2 regions of the Dorea sp. 210702-DFI.3.17 genome follow, and region 1 is predicted to be linked to the other one. Evidence: riboswitches for the same ligand, from Rfam matches in the RefSeq annotation. Region 1 holds a riboswitch; the other holds the start of a gene.
The links. Region 1 has a riboswitch for cobalamin ahead of LI149_RS05165 (hypothetical protein). Riboswitches for the same ligand answer to the same signal wherever they lie in the genome.
Positions count from the first base shown of each region.

Region 1 (11,532 bases):
AAAATGTATCAAGATAAAATACGTCAACAGATGGGAATGTCAGGAGAAAACAGCTTGCGGGCTATGAGGTATTTTTTAATAAAAATATAGATTATGGAGGATTTATAGTATGGCATCTAAAGAAGAATTATTAGCAAAATTATCAGAGTGTGTAGTAGAAATGGAAGATGAGGAAGTCGTAGACGTTGCGAAAGAATATATTGAGGCCGGATATCCGGCGTTTGATGGAATCATGGAAGGTCTTGTAGATGGTATGAACAAGGCCAGTGAGCTTTACGATGCAGAAGAGTATTTTGTAACAGATGTACTCCTTTGCTCTGATGCAATGTATGCGGGACTGGATGTACTTCGTCCGCATCTGGAAAATACAGATGATCAGACAAAGAAAAAAGCAGTTATTGGTGTTGTGGAAGGAGATACTCATGACATCGGTAAAAACCTGGTAAAGATTATGATGGAGACAGCAGGATTCGAGATGTATGATCTTGGACGAGATGTTCCGCTTGACCAGTTTATTGAGAAGGCAAAAGAGGTAGATGCAGATTTGATCTGTATGTCTACATTGATGACGACAACTATGGGTGGAATGCAGACAGTTATAGAGAAATTAAAAGACCAGGGAATCCGTGACCGGTTCAAAGTTATGGTCGGAGGAAGCCCGATTTCCAAAAAATTTGCGGACGATATCGGAGCAGAGGGATACTCTGTGAATGCGGTTGAAGCTGTAAAAGTTGCGAAAGAGCTGACAGGAATTGCCTAGATAGAAAAGACAAAAGCTGTACTGGAAACGGTCTGAAAAGGTATAGGCCAGGCTAAATATAAAAGAATCTGAATAAGAATTCGAAAAAGGAGCTGGGGATTTATGGATGCAAAAGAACGAATTATGAAAGCTATGCATCAGGAGCCGACGGACAGACCGCCATGTATCTGTCCCGGTGGAATGATGAATATGATAACGACAGATCTGATGGATGAGACAAATGTAAGTTGGCCGGAGGCACATCTGAATGCCAGAATGATGGCAGATTTGGCAGAAGCTAATTATGAAAAAGGCTGCTTTGAAAATGTAGGTGTTCCATTCTGCATGACGATTGAGGCAGAAGCTATGGGGGCTCAGGTGACTATGGGCAGCAAAATTTATGAGCCGCATGTAACGGGATATGCGATCAATTCGGTCACAGAGTGGGAGACCATTACACCGATGAGTATGGAGGAAGGAAGAGCAAAGGTTGTACTGGATGCAATCCGTATTCTAAAATCCAGAAACTTAGATGTGCCGATTATCGGAAATATTACGGGACCGGTCAGCACAGCAAGTTCCGTTATGGAGCCGGTTATTTTTTATAAAGAGCTTCGCAAGAAAAAAGAAGAAGCACACCGTTACATGCAGTTTGTGACTGATGAGATTATAAAGTTTGCAAGAGCACAGATTGATGCCGGTGCAGATATCATTGCCATTTCCGATCCAAGTGGAACGGGAGAGATTTTGGGACCGAAGCTTTTTGAGGAGTATACAGTCAAATATAATAATATGATCTGGGATGCTCTTCAGAAAGAAACCATGGGAAAAATCATGCATATTTGCGGACAGATGAAAAATGTATATCCGCAGGCAGAGCTGATACATTCTGACGTACTTAGTTTCGATTCTTGTGTATCTATGCGTGAGGCACGCGAACATTTAAAAAAGCACGCCCTGATGGGAAATGTCAGTACGTGGACGCTGGAGTTTGGACAGCCTGAGAAGGTAGAGCAGCTTGCAGTAAAATGTTGGAAAGACGGTTCCAATATCATTTCTCCGGCATGCGGACTTGGAACGAAGTCACCACTGACCAATATCCAGGCAATCCGTCATGGAATTATGGAGGAAGCAGCTAATGTATAAATTACGTATCGTTCAGTCTGGCAAGGAATACGATTATGAACCGGGAGCAAGCCTTCTAGAAATCTTGCTGGCGCAGAACATATTTATTGATAATCCGTGTAATGGAAAAGGAGTATGCGGAAAGTGTAAAGTACGCATTGTATCAGGAGAAGTAGGGGAAGTATCTTCTACAGAATTACGTTTCTTAAAACCAGAAGAAGTAAAAAGTGGTGTGCGTCTTTCCTGTATGGTTCATCCACAGTGTGATCTGGAAGTAGAGCTGATGCAGAAAGAGCGCAAGCATGAAGTTCTATCAAAAGGATATGTGCCAAAATTCGAAAAAGACCTGGATATTGTCAAACAGGTCGTGAATATACATAAGCCGCTTTTGACAGACCAGACACCATTTGAAGATCAGATCAAAGAACAGCTTTCGGATGTGGAATTTCCATTTTCTGTATTGCGTGGATTCTGTTTCAAAGAAGGAAGTTACACGGCAGTTATCCACTGTGAAAAAGATGGCAAAAAAGTGCTGATGGATTTGGAAGAGGGAGATACTACAGATTCTATGTATGGAATCGCAATAGATATCGGAACAACAACCGTTGTTACAGCACTGATTGATATGCTGACCGGAAAAGAACTGGCAGATTCCTCTATGATCAATGCACAGAAGCATTTTGGACTGGATGTCCTGACTCGCATTACTTATGAGATGGAGCATCCCAAGGAGGGGGTACAGGCACTTAAGGAAGCAATCGTTGCTTCTATCAATGAGATGATTGCGGATGTCTGTGGCCAGACCGGAGTGAAGAAAGAACAGATTTACGAGGTCTCTGTAGGAGCGAACTGCACGATGATGCATATGCTTCTTGGTGTAGATGCACTGTCCATTGGAAAATCACCGTATGCACCAATGTTTGTAAAGGCAAAGGATATTGAAGCAGAGGAGATTGGTATTCATGCATCCAGGGGGGCAAGACTTTATTGTCTGCCATCAGTATCATCTTATATCGGAGCAGATATTGTGGCAGGAGCTTATGTCTGTGAGCTTCATAAGGCAGATGAAAATGTCTTGTTTATTGATATTGGAACGAATGGAGAGATTGTATTTTCAGATCATGGAAGACTGCTCTCCTGTTCCTGTGCCGCAGGTCCGGCACTGGAAGGTATGAACATCAGCTCAGGTATGCGTGCGGCAGAAGGAGCTATTGAAGATGTTGAAATTAAGGAAGATGGCGTGAAGCTGAAAATTATCGGCAATGCTGATCCAATCGGTGTCTGTGGAAGTGGTATCCTGGCAGTGGTAAAAGAACTGGTAAGAACCGGACTGGTAAGAAAAGACGGCGCATTTATCAAGTTGAAGAATCTGGAAGAGACAGATTATCGTTACCCAATGATTGAGATGGATGGTATCAAACGTCAGTTCAAGATGACGGAAGACCTTAAGATCACTCAGGGAGATGTCCGACAGGTACAGCTTGCAAAAGGAGCTATTCTGTCTGGCTTCTATGCACTTCTTAAGAAGGCAGGAAAAGAGATGAGTGAGCTTGACAAGGTTATGATTGCAGGACAATTTGGAGCACATCTTCCGGCAGACAGCCTTATTGGAACAGGAATTCTTCCGGCAGAAGTGAAAGATAAACTTGTCTATGTCGGTAACTCTTCCAAGACCGGAGCTTATATGGCGCTCTTATCCGGTCAGGTGAAGCGAGAGATGGAAGAACTGGCTCATCATATGGATTATATGGAACTTGGTGCAACAGAAGGCTATGAGAGATTATTTGCCGATTGCCTTATGTTTCCGGAAGTCCACTAAAAATTGAAGAAATGAATGAGATAGGAAGTACCCGGATAAAGCGAGGGAATCCAATCTTGGTTATGCGAAGAGGTAATGTTAAAAATATGGGAGATATAAAAGATTTTAATTGTACATATGATAATTCAGCAGGAATTCGTTCAGAAGTGACAGAAGGACTGGGACTAACATTTCCAGATGCATATACACATTGTGATACAATGGTGACTCTTTCAAAAATGTTGAAAGAGAAAGATAAAGCAGTTATATGTGAACTCCCATTTTGCCATACATTAGAGGCAGAGGCTATGGGAGGAATTATAAATCTTGGAAATGAGATTGCAGGTCCGAGAGCTGGAGGATATGTCTGTACAGATGTAGAAGAAATATTAAATCTGCCGGACATGGATTTCACGAAAGGACGAATTCAAGAGACTCTTCTTGCATGTAAAAAACTTCGTGAAGAAGGAGAACATGTTGTATTCGAAGTGGCAGGACCATTTACAATTCTCAATGTGCTGATCGATGCAAGATATGTGTTCAAGGGAATGCGAAAAAAACCGGAAGTGATGGAAAAGGTCTTCTGGAAACTGGGAGATCAGATTTTGAAATATATGGAACTGGTGAAAGAGTACGGGGGAGATTTGATCAGCTATGCAGATTCTTCTGGCGGAGTGAATATTCTGGGACCGAAGATGATGGAAGCTGTTACGGTGAATTTTACGTACCCATTCTTGAAGAAAGTAGAGCAGCTTGCCGATGATAAGACTATGATTCTGCTCTGCCCGAAAACGACACTCGCTCTTATTGGAACAGGAAAAGCGAAGTTTGTGGATCATCAGTTAGAAGAGCCAATCGGATATGCACAGGCCTGCATTCATATGATTGGAAAAGCACATTTTGCCGGACAGATGTGTATTAAGAATGTTGGCTATCAGCTGAATCATGGGATTTTTAAAGAAGTAAAGCTATTGTAGTCAGTGGCTTTTGTTTAACAGCATATTTATGAAATGTCAAAAGGACAGCCGATGTGAAAAAACACATGGCTGTCCTTTCTTGATAAATCGGACGAATTTATAAATCTATTTACATCTGTATATCTAATGAAACAAAACGGCATGTAAAAATTACATTTATAAAAAGTTCTACAGATTTAAGAAAAGTTTAAGTAATAATTGATTGTATAGAAGATGTTGAATATGTTATGATATACCCACTTCAAACATTCGAAAAAGATCAAGTTAATTTAAGAGCAGTTCTGCTCTGATCATACGGACAGATTCGTCCGATATTCCATGTTTGAAAAAATAACTATAAATGGTATAATACAAGGAGAAAAGTGTATGGAGAGAACCGAAAACTTAATCATGCAGGAAGACAGATGGAAGCCATTAAAGGAGATGAATCTCACGGACGATTTTCTATTTGATGTGGCAACCGCGGAACTGGAAAATTGCAAGACAATTATCGAATTATCTACTGGTTTGCGATTAAAAAGCCTCAAGTGGAAAGAAGGTCAGAAGGTTATTCACAATATTCCGGGAAAACGTGGAATCCGAATGGATTTTGTCGCAGAATCTGAAGATGGTCGCGTTTTTGATGTAGAGATGCAGAATCGGAAGGAAGGAAATATTCCAAAATGAACCAGATTCTATCAGGCATTGATGGACGCACCAATGTTGAAAAGCGGTGAAAAAGGTTTTGATAAGCTAAAACCGCTGTTTATTATTGTAATTTGTGACTATGATCCATATGGAATGAAGAAGTATTGCTATACGTTTGAGAGTCGCTGCAAGGAACAGCCAGATTTATTACTTGGAGATGAGGTTACAAAATTATTTCTCAGTACAAAAGGGGAAAATGAAGATGAAGTATCGAAAGAATTAGTGGATTTTCTTCATTATATTACTGAGAGTAATGAACATGGACTTCCAGAGGAATGTGATGAAAGACTTCGCCGTCTGCATGAGAGTATACAGGAGATAAAAACAAGTACAAGTGTGGAGGTCGAGTATATGAAGATGGAAGAAAGAGAAAGACTGGTAAGAGAAGAGGCAACAGAGCGAGGCTTAAGAGAAGGGAGAATACGAGGAAGAGAGGAAGGAAGAAAAGAAGGAAGAAAAGAAGGAGAACGTATAGGGGAAGAACGGCTTGCCAATTTATTAATGAAGCTTTCAAAGCAGAATCGTCAGGAAGATAGTATTAAGGCGTTGGAGGATTTGGAATATCGTAAGAAATTGTATGAGGAATTTGGCGTATAAATTGAAAAAAGAAGCTTCTATGGGAGAAATCCTGTGGAAGCTTTTTAAGTATGCCACTGAAGTATAATGAATTGTAATAAAACCCCGGTTTCATTGACTTTCTCAAGTCTAAATGTTATATTTGTTATGGAAAATTATGAAGAACGTTCGGTGCTGTTTTTAGAAGACAGGTAAAAGGGAAACAGGTGCGAGACCTGTACGAACTCGTCACTGTGAGTGAATACATAGATCATGTGTTAGCACAGAATCTGAGGTTGTGTTAGACATCCACTGGGAGACTGGGAAGGAGATTCTATGTAAGATTTACAAGTCAGGAAACCTGCCGACCGTTGGTACGGGAAATAGAAATTCCAGATCACGAGTAATTGATTGTGCCGAAATATATAAGGAACAGGAAATCTTTTACTTTTAAAAGTAGAGGATTTTTATTTTCGTGTAAATAATTCTTAATAATTCCCAAATTACAAAGAAAAACGGAATAAGGAGAGGAAAAGATGAAGAGAAAAAGTGCAGGCTTTTTAGCCGGAGTGCTGGTTGCGTCTATGGTGGCAACACCTTTGTCTTATGCGAACGTATATGCAGAAGATCAGGATGCGAAGGGTATTGTGCAACAGGAAACAGAAGAAGTATCAAGCGATACTGGTCATGCACAGGAAGAAAGTACAGCTGTTAAAGAGGAGAGTAAAGAAGAATTAAAAACAGAAGAGGATATAACATCTGAACAGCCGGAAGATAATGCCGGTGTGCTGGAAACTGAGGCAGGTAATCCGGAAACGGAGATATCTCAGGGCTCACAGATGACAGAGGCGGAAACGAAGGTGACAGAGACACCGGTTCAGCCGACAGTAGATATTGACGACGTAAAGGTATTGAAAAATGATGGGAGCGAGTATGGAATGTTCCCGGTTGTTGTTGACAAAATGGAAGTGAAAGATGATCAGGTTAAGGTTTCATTTCACACAGGAACTAAAAAAGTTTTTGACTGGTTGTATTTAGGATCGGTAACTGATACAGAAAAAAATAATTATATAGTAGGAAATAACACAGGAAGTACTTGTGAATTTTCTATAAGTGTACCATTATCAAAAGCGAACAGTTGGATTCCGATAGCTGTTGGACGTTCTGATAACGGTACCTGGAGTGATAATTATCTCTGGATGAGTATTCCAAATCCTAAAGAACCTGTGATTAATTCTCAGCCACCGTCTCCAGAACAAAAAACAGATGAAGAGGGAAATGGTGATGGTGAAAATTCCGGCAACAATAGTACAGAAGACAATGCATATATAACTAAAAACGATATTCAGGCTATTTATGCCAGTGATGATATTGAAAAGCCTGGACAGACATATTCGATGATTAAGATTGCCGAGTCAGAAGCAAAGATTATAGGAGATAAGATTCAAGTATCTATCTGGGTGAAACCAGCAAGCAGTGGAAACTTTACATATGACGCAATTTATATCGGGCGAAAAGATGATGCAGAAAAAACTCCATTGGTTATGGGAGAAGTAGATAGTGTAAAAAATCTGGAAAAATTTACATTTGAAGTTCCGAACTCCATGGCGGGAGGAGAAGTGCATTTTGTTCCGAGAAAGAAAAAAGATGGAACATTTAGCACAAATAATTCCCTTGCATTAAAAATACCTGCTTTAGATGTATTTAAAAAGCAGACAGAGGTTGTAATTCAATCACAGCCAAAAGATGTAATTGCGAAGAATAATACACAAGTATCCCTTAATGTTGTGGTGAATGGTGATGAGAGTGTTAAATTAAATTATCAGTGGCAATATAGTGCAGATGGGACAAGCTGGACAGACTGTGATGGAATCAGCGCAAAGACAAATATATACACATTTCAGATGGCAATAGATAAAATCGGACAATATCGTTGTATCATATCTGATTCTAATGGAACAACTGTAACTTCTGATGTTGCAAAAGTGGAAAATCCATCTGCGCCGACTGTAACGGGCAGCAAGGTTCAGGTTGTCAAGGCTGATGGCAGTGCATTTAAGATGTTTGTGGTGAATAAGTCAAAAGTTCAGGAAGATGGAGATAATTTAGAGATTACAATTTCGACCAAGAATGTATCTTTTGATAAATTATATCTGGGAGAAAAAGAAGATATAATCAAAAATTCAGTTGTAAAAGGAACTGAGTTGGCAGATGGAGGATATACATTCACATTTCAGGTGCCGGTATCATACAGCGGAAAGGTTCTCCCGGTTACATTAGGAAAAGTGGATGGAACTTGGTATAGTAAACAGGATCTTTGGATTTATATTCCATATGAGGGAATTGAAAGTTTTCCAACTGCTACTGATGAAGTGAAGGTGATTGCCGGAGGTACAGGAAGTACATTTAATGATTTTGTAATTGTTTCTTCGAAAGCAGTATTGCGCGGAGAGAATATTCGTATGACGTTAGATGTGAAAGGAAACAAGTGGACAAAAATTTATCTTGGAGTACAGGCAGATACGGATAAGACACCGGTTTATAAAGGAACTTATGATTTAGAAAAAAATGTAACAACCTTCACATTTGATATACAGGCTGAAAAACAGGGAATGAACATTGCAATTACACCTGGAAATGAAAAGTGGTTTACCTGGGCAAGAGATTTGTTCATAAACATTCCGAATCTGGAGAACAGAGTTAATACAACTGCAGAAGGTGTATACAATTTATATGGTTCGGCTTATCCGACTACAAATTCATATAGTTTGAATTTTGAGAGAGAAAGTAGTGTTTCTATAAGTGGAGATCAGGCTACTGTTACTTGGGTGACACAGGCTGGTCTATATGACAGATTATATATCGGTAATACGGTGGATTCTGACGAAGTAAAGGAAGCAAACGCGATTGTTCCACAAGACCGCTCGGACATTGCAAGTGGATATAAGAGTTTTACATTTACAATGCCTGTATCAGAACTTGGAAAAGAATTTAGTTATTCCGTACGTTCAGCAAAGACAGGTCAGTGGTCAACAAAAGATTCAAGAGCATTTATTAATGGAATTCTTGAGAAGACAGGAGAACTTCCGACACCAGATCCAGACCCGACACCAGATCCGGATCCAGACCCGGGAATAGTAGTTCCTGCAGACGGAATTTATAAAGTGAATAATGTAACTTCCAGTTCATCCATGTTCAATGTAATAGATTGTAAACTGACCGTCAAGAACGGAAAGATGAGTGCAGTGCTGACACTGAGCGGAACCGGATATGATTATCTGTATATGGGAACCGGAGCAAAAGCCGCAGAGACGGACAAGTCTGCCTGGATTCCATATGTAGTAGACAAAGAGGGAAAATATACTTATACAGTGCCGATAGAGACGTTGGACAAAAAAATCGCAGTAGCAGCATTTTCACATAATAGACAGCAATGGTATGACAGAATGCTTACATTTGATTCCAACAGCCTGGAAAAGATTGGCGATGTCCCTGTTCTGGAAAATGGTATTTACAGTATTGACGTAGAATCCAGTGCATCTATGTTCCGTGTGGTAGACTGCAAATTAACATCAAAAGATGGAAAGATGAGCGCAGTGCTGACACTGAGTGGAACAGGATATGGATATCTGTATATGGGAACCAAGGAAGAAGCGGCAGCGGCAGACCAGTCTAGCTGGATTCCATTTGTAGCAGACAGTAATGGAAAATATACTTATACCATTCCAGTGGAAGCTTTGGATAAAGGAATAGATGTAGCGGCATATTCTATAAAAAATGCAATCTGGTATGACAGAATCCTTACATTCAAGTCAGAGACAGTGAAGAAAATCGGTGATATCAGCGATGACAACAATGGAAATAACAACAATAATGGCAACAACGGTGGCAATAACGGAAACAATGGTAATAACAATAGTGGCAATAACGGATCTGTCTTGAAGCCGAATGATGGAAAAGCAGAGAATGAATCTAAGTATGAAGCCGATACGAGCGGTGCAACGAGTCAGGTAAACAGCTCTACAACACTGGCAGATGGTGTGTATACACCGGATCGTTTTACATGGTCAGGTGGTACAGGAAAGGTTAAGATTTATTGTAATAAGATTACCATTAAGAATGGTCAGGCATATGCAACACTGGTATTTGACAGTGATCATTATCAATATGTAAAAGCAAATGGAAATACATATTATACAACAAAAGGCGGCGGAACTGCTACAGTAACGATTCCAGTTGCCTTAAATCAGAATAATAAGATTCTGGGTATGACAGATAAAATGTCAGTCGCACATGAGATTGAGTATACGATCTTTGTTTATCTGGCAGCAGCTGGAAATGGAACAACCTTAGGAGGAGCATCGGCTAATAAACAGTTAGATGAAAAGGCTCCTGATATCATGGGATTATCGTATCAGTCAGAGACAAAGCTTGATTATGCTGAATATTTCAAGATTTATCACTATGATCAGGGGATTACGCTCCTTGAGATTGATATGACAAAAGGAACTGCAAATGATCCGGAGAAGCTTGCAGCAGAAGCTATCAATGCAGAAAATGAGACTGGTGAAAGTGAAGATGTAGCAAAAGATACAGATGCAGATCAGAGTACAGATTCCAAGGATGTAAAATCCGAGAATGTAGCAGAAGAAGATACAGCTGCTGTAGGAATTTCGGAGGATGGCGAAGAAAATCTGAATGGTATAAGTGAAGAGGAACTGGCAGCAGAGCTTTATAAAGGAAATGTTGTAAAATATCTTCTTGTTCCAGAAGGAGTTGAAGTCCCAGTCGGTCTTGACCAGGATATGATCGTAGTGCAGATGCCGACAGATAAGACTTATACATCAACAGAAGCACTTCTTGAGAAGATGGATGAACTTGGACTTACAGACAATGTTGCAGCGATTGGGGATAAGAAAAAAGACTGTAAAGTTGATTCTGTTGCAGAAAAGATGGAGAAGAAAGATGGAGAAGACAAGGCACAGGTTGTTTATGGTGGAAAAGAAGAGAAGCCAGATTTCAAGACACTGGTAAAACAGGAAACAAATCTTGCACTACTTACATCTGATATTCTTCCAAGAGAGACGGATATCACAGACCTTGAAGAAAATAAAGACAATACGGACTTTAAGGATAAAGATAAAAAATCTGATGAGAAAAAGAATGATAAATCAGATAAAAAATCAAAGAAGAAATCTGAAGACCAATCTGAAAAACAGAAAGAATTGACTGTAGAAGAGCAGATAGAGCGCTTCCAGCAGATGACTGAGAAATTTGCATTACTTGGAATTCCGGTTATCGTAGACCGTTCTGAGGATGAGCAGACAGATTTGGCTAAATATGAGTGGATCAAAGTTTACGGTGTACTTTTTGGATGTGAGGATCAGATGAATACATTATTTGATCAGGCAGTCAAGGACGCCGGTGATGATGCAATTGCCCAGGCAAGAGTTCAGACAGAAGAATAAAGGAAAAGAACATGAAGAAAAAAATATATAAAATAACAGCGCTTTTGCTTGCTACAGCCCTTATGGTTATGGGCTGTGGCTCTGCGAAAAGCGGTAAAGAAAGCAGTGACAGTACGAATTCATCGGCTCAGACATCCTCAGATAATAGCGATTCAAAAAAAGCAGAAGCCCCTCAAATTGACG
Region 1 covers NZ_JAJCNB010000005.1:26,016-37,547, forward strand. Annotated here, with positions in the region: gene LI149_RS05135 (corrinoid protein) at 110-760, shown strand; gene LI149_RS05140 (uroporphyrinogen decarboxylase family protein) at 863-1,885, shown strand; gene LI149_RS05145 (ASKHA domain-containing protein) at 1,878-3,683, shown strand; gene LI149_RS05150 (uroporphyrinogen decarboxylase family protein) at 3,770-4,639, shown strand; gene LI149_RS05155 (Rpn family recombination-promoting nuclease/putative transposase) at 5,006-5,305, shown strand; gene LI149_RS05160 (hypothetical protein) at 5,327-5,923, shown strand; cobalamin riboswitch at 6,055-6,265, shown strand; gene LI149_RS05165 (hypothetical protein) at 6,418-11,349, shown strand; gene LI149_RS05170 (ABC transporter substrate-binding protein) at 11,361-11,532, shown strand, end outside.

Region 2 (11,532 bases), on a different contig from region 1:
TCCACCCATATCCATTCCCATGGAATCCATTCCATACATCTTCATCATCTCCTGCATACGGCGGCTCTGCTCTGATAATGTCATAATAGAAGCTACATTGCTGTCTTTCAGTTTCTCAACTTTCACATCCAGCTTGTCATTACCAAGCTCTTTGCGGAATGTTGCAGTCAGACTGTCTACAGTCTTCTGGAATGCTTCCTTTTCGTCTTCAGCAACTTCCTCTTTTGCATTATCTGTAACATCTGCATCAATTCTCTGGAACTGAACATTCTGATAGCGCTGCTCAAGCTGTGTAATGAACGGAGAATCAATGTTGTGTTTCAGTACAACTGCATCCTGTCCCTGTGCACGGAACATATTGATATACTGACTCTGCTGAATCTCATCTGTTACATAATAGATAGTTGTCTTCTTCTCTTCTGCATTTTCCTCGGCATTGTCTGGTGCCGCATTTTTATCGAGTTCTTTCAGCTCTCCACCATTTGCTTCTACGCAGTCTTTCAGTGTCAGATATTTTCCGTCGATATCCTTAAAGAGAACTGCATCTTTCATCTTGTCACAGAACTTCTCATCTTTCAGACAGCCAAATTTTATAAATGGACTGATGCTGTCCCAGTATTTCTCATAATCTTCACGTTTTGTCTTGCACATACCTGCAAGCTTGTCTGCAACTTTCTTGGAAATGTACTCAGCAATCTTGCCTACAAATCCATCATTCTGAAGAGCGCTACGTGATACATTCAGTGGAAGATCCGGGCAATCAATAACTCCCTTTAATACCATCAGGAATTCCGGAATGACTTCCTTAATATTATCTGCAATAAATACCTGGTTATTATACAGCTTGATCGTTCCTTCAATAGAATCATATTCTGTATTAATTCTCGGGAAGTACAGGATACCTTTTAAGTTGAACGGATAATCCATGTTCAGATGAATCCAGAACAACGGCTCTTTATAATCCAGAAATACTTTGCGGTAAAACTCTTTGTAGTCCTCATCACTGCACTCATTCGGATGTTTTGTCCAGAGCGGATGAATATCACTTAAGGATTCCGGACGCTTTTTAATCTTTACTTTATCTTTTGCAGGTGATACTTCTACAACTTCTTTTTCACCATTTTCATTCTCTTTTTCTTCGGTCTTGGCATCTTCATGAATGTGCTCAACAACCTCATCGTCCTCTTTCAGGTCTGCCTCGTCAATTGTCTCATACTCTGGCTCTGCATTTGCCTTTGATAAGAAAATCTCTACCGGCATAAAGGAACAATACTTCTGGATAACTTCTCTTACACGATATTCGTTCGCAAACTCCAGGCAATCATCGTTCAGATACAATGTAATCTCAGATCCTACAGTCTGCTTGTCTCCTTCTGTCATCTCGTATTCCGTTCCACCATTACTTACCCAGCGTACCGGTGTTGCTCCGTCTTTGTAAGATAATGTGTCAATATGAACTTCATCTGCAACCATGAATGCAGAATAGAATCCCAGTCCGAAATGACCGATCATATCGTCTTCTGTTGTCTTGTCTTTATATTTTTCAAGGAACTCTGTAGCTCCTGAAAATGCAATCTGAGTAATATATTCTTCAACTTCCTCTGCTGTCATACCAAGACCATTATCAATGAACTTCAAAGTCTTCTCTTCCGGATTCACTTCTACATGAATTGATGCCTTATAATCATCCGGTAACTGGTATTCACCCATTACATCCAGTTTTTTCAATTTTGTAATGGCATCACAGCCATTGGAAATCATCTCTCTGACAAAAATGTCATGGTCAGAATATACCCATTTTTTAATAATTGGGAAAATGTTTTCACTGCTGATTGAAAGACTACCTTTTTTTGCTTCCATTCTAATCACTCCTGTTTCTGATATTTTAAGCTGATTTAATCATTTGTGTTTTTGATGCCAGGGATAAAATCGAAACCTACATGAACTTACTCATAAGTAAGCAAATACAAAATCTTGAAATCTCCCCGATTAAATCTATGATAATCCCTTGCTTTTTAAAAGTCAATAGAAAATCAGCACTCTTTTTCATCGAGTGCTAACAATTCTGTGAATTTTATTAAGAAATAATAAACTTCCTTACGTTCATAGTTTGTTCATGTTTATTTTAAAATTCTTTCATCTCTTTAACATTGTTTCTCCACAACTCTTACATATAATAAAATCATCAATAACAGAAGTTCAGTAATACATTTTGAATAAACTTTTTCATAATACGTGCCGGGTGCCGCTTAGCGGTTACCCGGCATCCTCCCTTTTATGAACCTTTATATATTATTCTTCGTCTGCCTGTTCCTCTTTCGCACTGTCTTTTTTGCGTCTACACAATACCACACCGATTATTATTAATAGTATTGTTATTATACTTCCAATCACAATCCATTTCAACGTGGCAAAATGACGGTTTTCTTTTTCTCCTTGCCGATTTTTCTGCTCCTTTTCTGTCTTTCCAGATAATATTTTTTGAATTGGCGCTGCCGCCTTTTCCAATATCGTCTTCTCTGGAACGATTTCAAATGATATATTTTCTTCTGCTTCATTCCCTGCCAGATCCGCTGCTGTCACGCTTACTTCATATTCGCCTGGATTTGTAATCTGAAATGTATACTTCCCGTCTTCTTTTTTTAATGTCTGCCTTTTTCCATTAATCAACACTTCTTCTATCCAGTCTTCTTTTTTTCTGGAATCTACTTGAAAGTTCAGGATTCCTTCATACTGTGCCCCTTCCTCCACCTGATAAAACTGAATCTTCGGAGGTGTGTGATCTATTACGAATTCCGCTCTTGCCACCGCTTCATTTCCTGCGGCATCTATGGCATTTACCTGTAATGTATGACGCCCCTCCGTATCAATCTCTGTCCCAATCGGATATAACCTTCCGTCCATCTGGATCTGATGGACAAATGTCGTAAAGTCCTTGATAAATACATCCACCGGATAATCCCATGAAAACTTTTTCAGATACTTCCCCTGCAGTTCGTCCACCATCTTTATCACTGGATTCTTAGTATCAATCATAAATTGCAGGAAATGTTCTGACTTCTGTTTTGCCTTATCCACAGCCTGTACACTGGTTTTATAGATTCCATCTTCCTGAAATGTCTTTACAAGACTTGCGGATCCGTTCTCTAAACTCCACTTTTCTTCCGAATCTATGACCTCCGTTTTTTTCTCTCCTTCCGGTTTTTCATAATCAATCACTGCCCGACAGCTTTCTAATTTATTTTCATCAGTTGCCTGGTATTCTATCGTCACGGGCTGACTGGTAATCAGATAATCGGCTGCCCCTGTTAAACTTACTGTCGGTGCCAGACTGTCAATGTATAACTTCTGCGTTTTCTCCGTTTTATTACCTGCCTGATCTGTGACAGTCACTGTTACCGGCACACCTTCTCCACTTTTTGAAGTCTGTGTGATTAAAAACTCTGACTGATTCTCCTTTGATTTTCCAATAATTTTATTCCCAACATAACATGTAACCGTATCAACCTGGCTTCCCCATGCACCATCTTCTGATACCACACGAATCCACGCTTCCTTCTGATACCAGGTAGAAAATCCTTCCGGCGCCTCCAAGGTCACTGTCGGACTTTGTGTATCTATCAGTATTTCTATTGTCTCATCATATTCCGGAATCACATTGCCTTCTTCATCTTCCATAAAGACATGTAAAATATTTTTTCCTTCCTCAAATACTTCACCCTCAAGAGAAATCTTGGTTTTCTGCTCTTCTGCTTCTTGTGATACTATGTATTTTATTCTCCCCTGTAACAAAGTATCTTCCCCATGTTTTAATTCGTACACAGTTGTTCCATAGGCGCCATTATGTGTGATCATAACGGACGGCTTTGATAGATAATATCCATTCTTTCCATCAGCCTTGGAGATTTCCAGCTCATATCTCTTAATCTCGGGCTGCTCCGGTTCCTTGTCTTTGTCTTCATCTTTCCCTCCTGGCTTCTCTTGTTCCTTATCCCCTTCTTCCCCTCCTGGCTTCTCTGGTTCTTTATCCCCTTCTTCCCCTCCTGGCTTCTCTGGTTCCTTGTCTTCTCCATTAGTTCCATTTGAATTTTCCGATTCTGTTGTCTTTTTCATGTTTTTTTCTGCCTCATTCTGCGCATAAATAACTGCCTGCTGTGTATAAATCATTACCAGGACTAATATCAATAACGCTCCGGTTCTTATCTTCCTACCCATACATTTTCTCCTTCCATGACTATTCCGTATTCCTGTGCCAATTTTTGAAATTCTGTTTCTTCCTTAATTTCCGGGATCTGATTCAAATACTCTTTTACTGTCTGTGCACAAATTTCTCTGGAAATATCTGAATCTGAACACTGCATACGCATATAAAGAATTCTAAGCTGCTTTGAATCTTTTAATTCTTCCGCTCCTTTCCTGCATATTTCAAGTGCCTGATCTTTTAAGCCTTTTTCTCCCTGTATTTTCACAAGCTTCTGATAAATATCTTCTTTCTTCGACTCCTCTTCCCACTCAAGCATATCTGTATACATTTCCAAAGCCATATCCCAGTCTCTTGCCGTTTCAGCCGCAGAAGCCATATAAGAAGTACATTCTTTTACCAGTCTCTCCTCTGGCTTCTCATCCAGAATTTTCTTACCAATTCTTAAGATTGCTTTTGCATGTTCTTCCGATTCCTCCACTGCATAGCCCCGAATCAGACAGCGCTCATAATCCAGCCTTGAATCGTCCGGCATCCACTCCTCGATTTTCCTGAATATGTTCTCTATTTTCTTTTCATTTGCATATTCCTTTTTCTCATTGCTGCTCTCTTTATCTTCTATCCCAGCCACATACCGCACTAATACAGCCAGATTTTCCGACATCTGATCTTCCCTGGCATCTTCAAACGCCTGAATACTTTTTTCGTAATCTTCCAGCTCCAGAAAATACAACAATCCCATGGATCTCTGCGCTTCTACGAATGCTTCGCGCTCTGAAACTTCTGACATATTTAAACCGTCTGAACTTTCCATCTTAAGTTCTGTGTTCTTCTCATCTCCTTTTTTCTGAATGACCCGGACACTTACTGCGGCTACGAATACACAAATACTTATCATTGCCATAACCGTTCTTTTTTTCGTCCATATTCGTCTATCTTTACTTTTCTTCTCTGTTACATTTGGAATTTCTTTTTGAATTTCGGACATCTGCTTAAATGCCCGTTTTGAATGCCCATCCAGGCATCTGGATATTATTTTTTGAAACTTTACCGTCTCCCGTCTGGTTAATTCCGGGATCGGGTCTGTTACTGACAACAGGTACTGAATTGTCCTGCCTAGTCCGTATATATCTAATTCAATGCTAGCAGCCTGATAATAATTGACTTCAGGTGGAAGAAAGTTCTCCCTCACACTTCTTCGATTCATCTGAACCAGCATTTTTTCATTGGATTCCACACTCATATCAAGAAAATGTAGTGTCATATCCTCCGTGACGATCACGCTGTACGGATTCACATACTGGTAACAAGGGTTTCCCCGGCACTTATGTATGCACTCCAGTTGATCTGCAAGATCACGGATCCATAAAAATAATTGTTTTTTTGTAAGGTTCGGGTGATATTTCAACCACTGAATAAGTGACTTTCCTTCTACATAATCAGAGCTGATATAACATTTTTGATTATGTTCGATCAGGCGAAGCACCTCGTAAGCTTCCCTTTCGCCCATCCGCATTCCTCCCATCTGTATTACTTTTTTGAAATTATCGGTGTGATTTCAAATTGTGACAAATTCTGATTCTCTTCGACCTGGCAGAAGTTTTCTCAGATAAATTAGAGTGATTATTATCATACGCGAAAAAAGAGAAAAATGCAAGAAACATTTTGTTGCATTTTCCTCTTTTTATTCATAATTTTTCTTTTTTAAGCAGCCTGCTTAGTCTGTTGCGCCGCCTCAGCTTGAACCGGCTCCTGCTGTACAGGCATAACAGTGTTTATCCATCCGGATTTTCCGGGCTGTGTAAGGTTTTCCTATCCAATCAGCTATGGTCTCCTTCGAAAAGATCGGAAGCCCTGCTGCCAGGTTAAAATCACAGTCATACAGCTTTCCATCATAATCTACCGAAATCTGAAAACGACACATCAAAGCTTCCACCGTTGCCGGGTTGAAAGCATCATACAACTTCTTCATATACCCTGAAAGATTCCCGGATCTTCGGAGAAATGCTCCAAATCGTCCCATTGGATTGTTGTAAAGTGTATACAGGGCATTGAACACAATTCCAAAATCTGCTTCCAAATGCTCTTTATACTCTAGTTCCATAGCGGTCTGATCCGGTGGGAAAAAGGCTCCCGCCGGATTGTACACCATGTTCAACACCAACTCAGGATTCTTTCCATAGCCAAGTGTATTTAATTTCTGTAATACTTGTATTGCCCCGTCAAATGTACCGGTTCCCCGTACTCGATCCATCTGATCTGCCCTATAATAAGGCAGGGAACATACAATTTCTACTTTCTGTCTGGCATAAAATTCAATCAAATGTTCATATTCCGGATTCATCTCTGGCACTCCCCCTGTAATATCAATGGTCTGCACTTGTTGTTCTCTTGCAAATTGAATACAATCCTTCATCCAGAATCTTCTGCATCTCTTCCGGCTTGGAAATATCATGCTTTAACAGCCCTTTACAATTACAGACAGCATATTTTTCCTGGAATTTCTGTAAAAATTCTGCACGTTTTGCATTCATAATATCCTTCTGCCCCATATGCTTCACTTCGCAGTGTCCATATTTTAATCCAAGAACGATCATTGCTCCGACAACAGCACTGTACTCCTTTTACCGATTCCAGATTTCCCTTCACGAATCGCTCTGCTGATGCAAGAATCTCTCTTTTCTCACGATCCAGACAAGGCAAAAATACTTTGCCGGACTCCAGATTCTTCTCACCGATTCCTAGTTCTTCAAGTTTTGCATAAATGTCTGTCACTTTAACCTTCAAATAGGGTTTCAAAAATGTATAACAGTTCGGGCAAAGCATGATAACCTCTTCCACGCCTCTTTTTTCAAACTCATCATTAATACGCTGTATAATTCTCTTTTCATCAGCTTCCAGTCCAAGCTCCGCAATCGGCTTTCCACAACAGTCATAGGCAACTCCGATTCCGTGTTCTTTCAGAAGTTTCACAAGCTTCTTCATTGTCTTTGGATAAAAAGAAGGAAAATTACACCCTGGGAAAAGGATGCATTTTCCAGTTGCATTACGATAATTTTTCATATAAAGTTCTGATAAAATACAGAAACCTCTATCACGCTTTCTTTTTATTGCATGATAGAGGTTTCCAATTACATACTATTCATTTCACATTTTGTTACAAAATAAAGATTATTACTGTACCAATTCCGGATTGGACACACTGACTTTATGGTCATACCATTTACCCTTTGTTCCAATCAATGCCAGATCAAATTCATCGTCCAGTGTCGGTACCGGTACGTCAAAGGAATATACTTCCTTTGGCGCGGAACCATCAGAATAAGTAATCTCTGTTGTCTCTGACGGATCAATCAGATCTGCCCCGTCTTTCTGTGCATCTTCTGCTGAGCCTAAGAATAACTGTACGATATTTTTAGAATTCAATGTAATATGTACTGTCATCTTACCATCTTTAACAGTCAGCGTTGCTTTTCCGTCATTATAGTCCGGATTCTCGTGGAACATACCGCTGTCTGTATTAAAATCTACCTTATAAGTTCCATCTTCCAGCTCAGGCTCCTTCGCATCTTTGCTGTCAGTCTTTGCTTCTGACGCATCATCTTTGGAAGCTTCTGTTTTTGTGTCATCTTTCTTATCCGTATTACTTCCGCATCCGGCAAGCATTGTCATTGCCATACTGGCGGAAAGTAATAAAACTAATAATTTCTTTTTTAACATGTCCATTCTCTCTTTTCTAATTATTTTTCTTTATAATTGTACTCTGAAAATCTGACCTGTCAACTATTTAGCTTCAATTGCAGCTTTTGTATGTGCTACATAAATCTGCTGAATTGCATCAATCTCTCCAAGACCTGCAATCTGTGATTCTACACTGTCAAATGCTTTTGACGCTTCAAACTGGCTCTTCCATGAATCATCATCGTCTCCTGCCATATCATTGTTCGCATGATCTCCTGCAACAACCATCAGTGGACGAAGGATTACTTTCTTATATCCGGCCTCTTTGATTTTCTCAATGACTGCCTGACACTCTGTATCTTCCGGCTCACCTTCTACAGTTCCGATAAATACATTCTTATATCCAAGCTGCTCAATCTGTGTCTGCATCTGATCATAACTTACATTTGCAACGTGTGAAGTTCCATGTCCCATGAATACAAATGCGGTTCCATCTTCGGCTGCTGCATCAATGCTGTCATAGTTTGCTGTCTTAACTGCTTCGTCTGTGATTGCTTTTGCAACTGCTTCTTTGTCTGCATTGATAACTGTTGCATCTGCTCCAACTTCGCCGAGAAGAGGCTCAGCAATCTTTACAGATTCAAATTTATCTTTATATTTTTCCACTGTCTCTGATAACTCATCATACTCTGCGCCATGCATCAGATGTGTCGGCTGAACAACAAGGTTTTTAACTCCATTGTCTACTGCACGCTCCAGCGCCTGCTCCATGTTGTCGATCTTCTCATCATCACGGGCCTGTACGTGATTGATGATGATCTGAGCTGTAAATGCTCTTCTTACTGACCAGTCTGGATTAGCAGCCTGAAGTGCTTTCTCAATTCCACCGATATCTTTTGTACGGCTGTCATTGAATGATGTACCAAAACTTACAACAAGAAGTTCATTCTCACCAATCTCGTCCTGATTTAACGGATCATCTTTCGAAGCGTCACCTGTATCTCTTCCGAAGTAATCAGGATCTGCGTTTTCACCTTCTACTAATTCTTTTTGGGCATCTGTTAATGCGTCCCAGGCTTCCTTAGCTTCTTTGCACTGTTCATCTGTCTTGTCAGTTCTCTCCTGAACATAGATATCATCAATCAGTTTTGCCACCTTGTCTGCTGCCACCTGATCGCTGTCCTCCTTCGTATCCTCTGTCTTTGCATCACTCTTTGCGTCAGAACTTCCTGAATTTCCTCCACATCCTGCAAGCAGAGACATACTCATAGCTGCAGTAAGTAATACGACTACCAATTTTTTCTTCATCTTTCCATCCTCCATTTTTTTCTAAGATACAAAATAATTTTTCCGGAGGTTTCTTATTACATAGAAATTCATATAATAAAAAATCCCTGCCATTAAAAAATGAACAGAGAGTACGCAAAACAAACTATTGACGAAATTATCTTCCTTCCGTCAAATAGCCTTTCTATGTATTTCGTACTGCCAGTTCCTCGTGGCCTGAACAAATATGTTCCTGTACTGTGAAAGGCAGGTATCCCGGCTTATTGCTCAGGCGCTCTAAAATCAGCCTTCCCGGTCTCCCAGTGGCATGTAGGATTCAAAGCTCGCAAAATACGGTGACGAGTTCGTACAGGATTCACACCTGTTTCCCTTTTCATCAGCCAGATAAATAACTTTTTATAATATCTTTCTCTGACTGACACCTCACACATTTTTTATTCTTTTGTATCTTTAACTATTACTTTTACAATCTAACACATCTGATAATTACTGTCAATACATCAGCCTGTCAGACTGTATTCCATATTGGTTTCTCACTTCCATTACGGCCGGGATAAAATCCGGTCGATTTCTCTGGAAGCCTCACTCTTTGTCAGTGTATGTATGTCCATTTCTATAGAAATATTCTTCTGTTGCATAAGCCTTGTGAGAAATGCGATCTGTTTTGCGGTTATCGGTTCTTTTTTCTTCACCTTATATGCCAAGGGCTGTGGTTTAAAAACCTTCGGTTCCTTTTCCTCATAAAAATGCGCCATAGACTGATACAGTTTTGCGGTTGCCAGAGCATCATGATATGCCCGGTGCGCCGCCACATTTTCGATATGATAGTATTCGCAGAGTGCGCCAAGCTTTCTGGATGGAAGGTCTGCGTGAACAACTTTGGCAATCTTAAGTGTATCAATTCCCATATGATCATAAGTGTAACCAAGTTCTTTTGCTTTTGTCTTCACAAAGCTGAAGTCGAACTGCACATTATGTCCGATCAGCGTATCCTGTTCGCAGAATTCAAGGAACTCCGGCAATACTTCGCCGCAGTTCCCTGCTCCTTCTACCATATCATTTGTAATTCCGGTCAGTTGCGTAATCATCGGAGGTATCCCGGCCTCCGGTTCAATAAAACGAATAAAACGGTCAACAACTTTTCCTTCCCGTACTTTCAATGCACCAATCTCAATAATCTCATTGTGCTCCGGGCTAAGTCCAGTCGTCTCTATGTCAAATGCAACATATGATTTTAACATCTTACTTGTCCGTCTCTTTCTCATCCATTGCTCTTACTTTGTCATTTGCATACAATACGCCGCGCATACAGCCATTGCCTTTCACATCTGGATAACCTTCCTCATTATAACAGACTGTAATCACACAGCCATTGCGACAACCAGTACAAGTAAATTTCAAATCTGACATTTTCTCTTCCTCCCCCGCGCCTTTGCGGACTGATGCATGATTCATTTTTTCGCTACCCACGGATTTTTTTGTGCTATGCACTTCTTCAATCCTTAATATTACTAGTATAACATTTTGTTCATTTCTTAACAATGTACATATCTACCCATTTTGTCTATATTTACAAATTATTTTTCGTATTTTTATCTAAAATAGACAATGATTTTTCTTGTTTTTAATATTATACTGTACTTTAGATAAAAAGGTTAATTATTTTAAAAGGAGAGGTAATCATGAACGAAGTATTGAATAACATTTATACTCGAAGATCTATTCGTAAATTCAAAGAGCAGGACGTTCCAAAGGATCTCGTAGATGAGATTGTCAAAGCAGGAACTTACGCTCCAAGCGGCAAGAACTTACAGACATACCGATTCTATGTAATGCAGAATGCAGATTCTATCAAGAGTCTTCAGGATGTTGTAGCAAAGGGAATGGAGAACCCTGCTTACACATTGTACGGAGCAAAGACAATTGTACTTGTTGCATGTGAGAAAGAAGCTGTCAACGGAGTCAGCGACTGCTCATGCGCGATTGAAAATATGCTTCTTGCAGCACACTCACTTGGACTTGGTGCATGCTGGATCAACCAGTTAAAATACTGTGGAGACAAAGCAGAAGTTGCTGATTACCTGGAAGGTCTTGGAATTGACAAAGACATGCAGGTTGTCGGAATGGTAGGAATGGGATATCCTGATGAAGAGCGCGAGGCTGCTAAGAGACAGGATGATCTTGTTACATATTTAAATTAGTTTTTAGTTTCTTTGCATATAGAAATGGAGAGTGGTTTTGTTCCACTCTCCATTTTCTTATTCTCATACCATTGATATGTTTTCATTTTCTAAAATTCAAGAATGCCTCAACAATCTATAATTCCACAGATATGTTCTGCTTTTCTATTCCATGTTTTTCGG
Region 2 covers NZ_JAJCNB010000015.1:28,178-39,709, reverse strand. Annotated here, with positions in the region: gene htpG (molecular chaperone HtpG) at 1-1,860, opposite strand, end outside; gene LI149_RS08970 (hypothetical protein) at 2,293-4,215, opposite strand; gene LI149_RS08965 (hypothetical protein) at 4,200-5,711, opposite strand; partial or broken gene LI149_RS08960 (DUF3641 domain-containing protein) at 5,937-6,617, opposite strand; gene LI149_RS15715 (hypothetical protein) at 6,568-6,753, opposite strand; gene LI149_RS08950 (heterodisulfide reductase-related iron-sulfur binding cluster) at 6,677-7,264, opposite strand; gene LI149_RS08945 (hypothetical protein) at 7,376-7,921, opposite strand; gene LI149_RS08940 (sirohydrochlorin cobaltochelatase) at 7,985-9,190, opposite strand; cobalamin riboswitch at 9,397-9,610, opposite strand; gene LI149_RS08935 (PolC-type DNA polymerase III) at 9,712-10,410, opposite strand; gene LI149_RS08930 (hypothetical protein) at 10,412-10,579, opposite strand; gene LI149_RS08925 (nitroreductase) at 10,852-11,370, shown strand; gene LI149_RS08920 (dicarboxylate/amino acid:cation symporter) at 11,486-11,532, opposite strand, start outside.
Region 2: linked by a shared signal. The riboswitch ahead of LI149_RS08940 (sirohydrochlorin cobaltochelatase) and the one ahead of LI149_RS05165 (hypothetical protein) in region 1 are both predicted to bind cobalamin.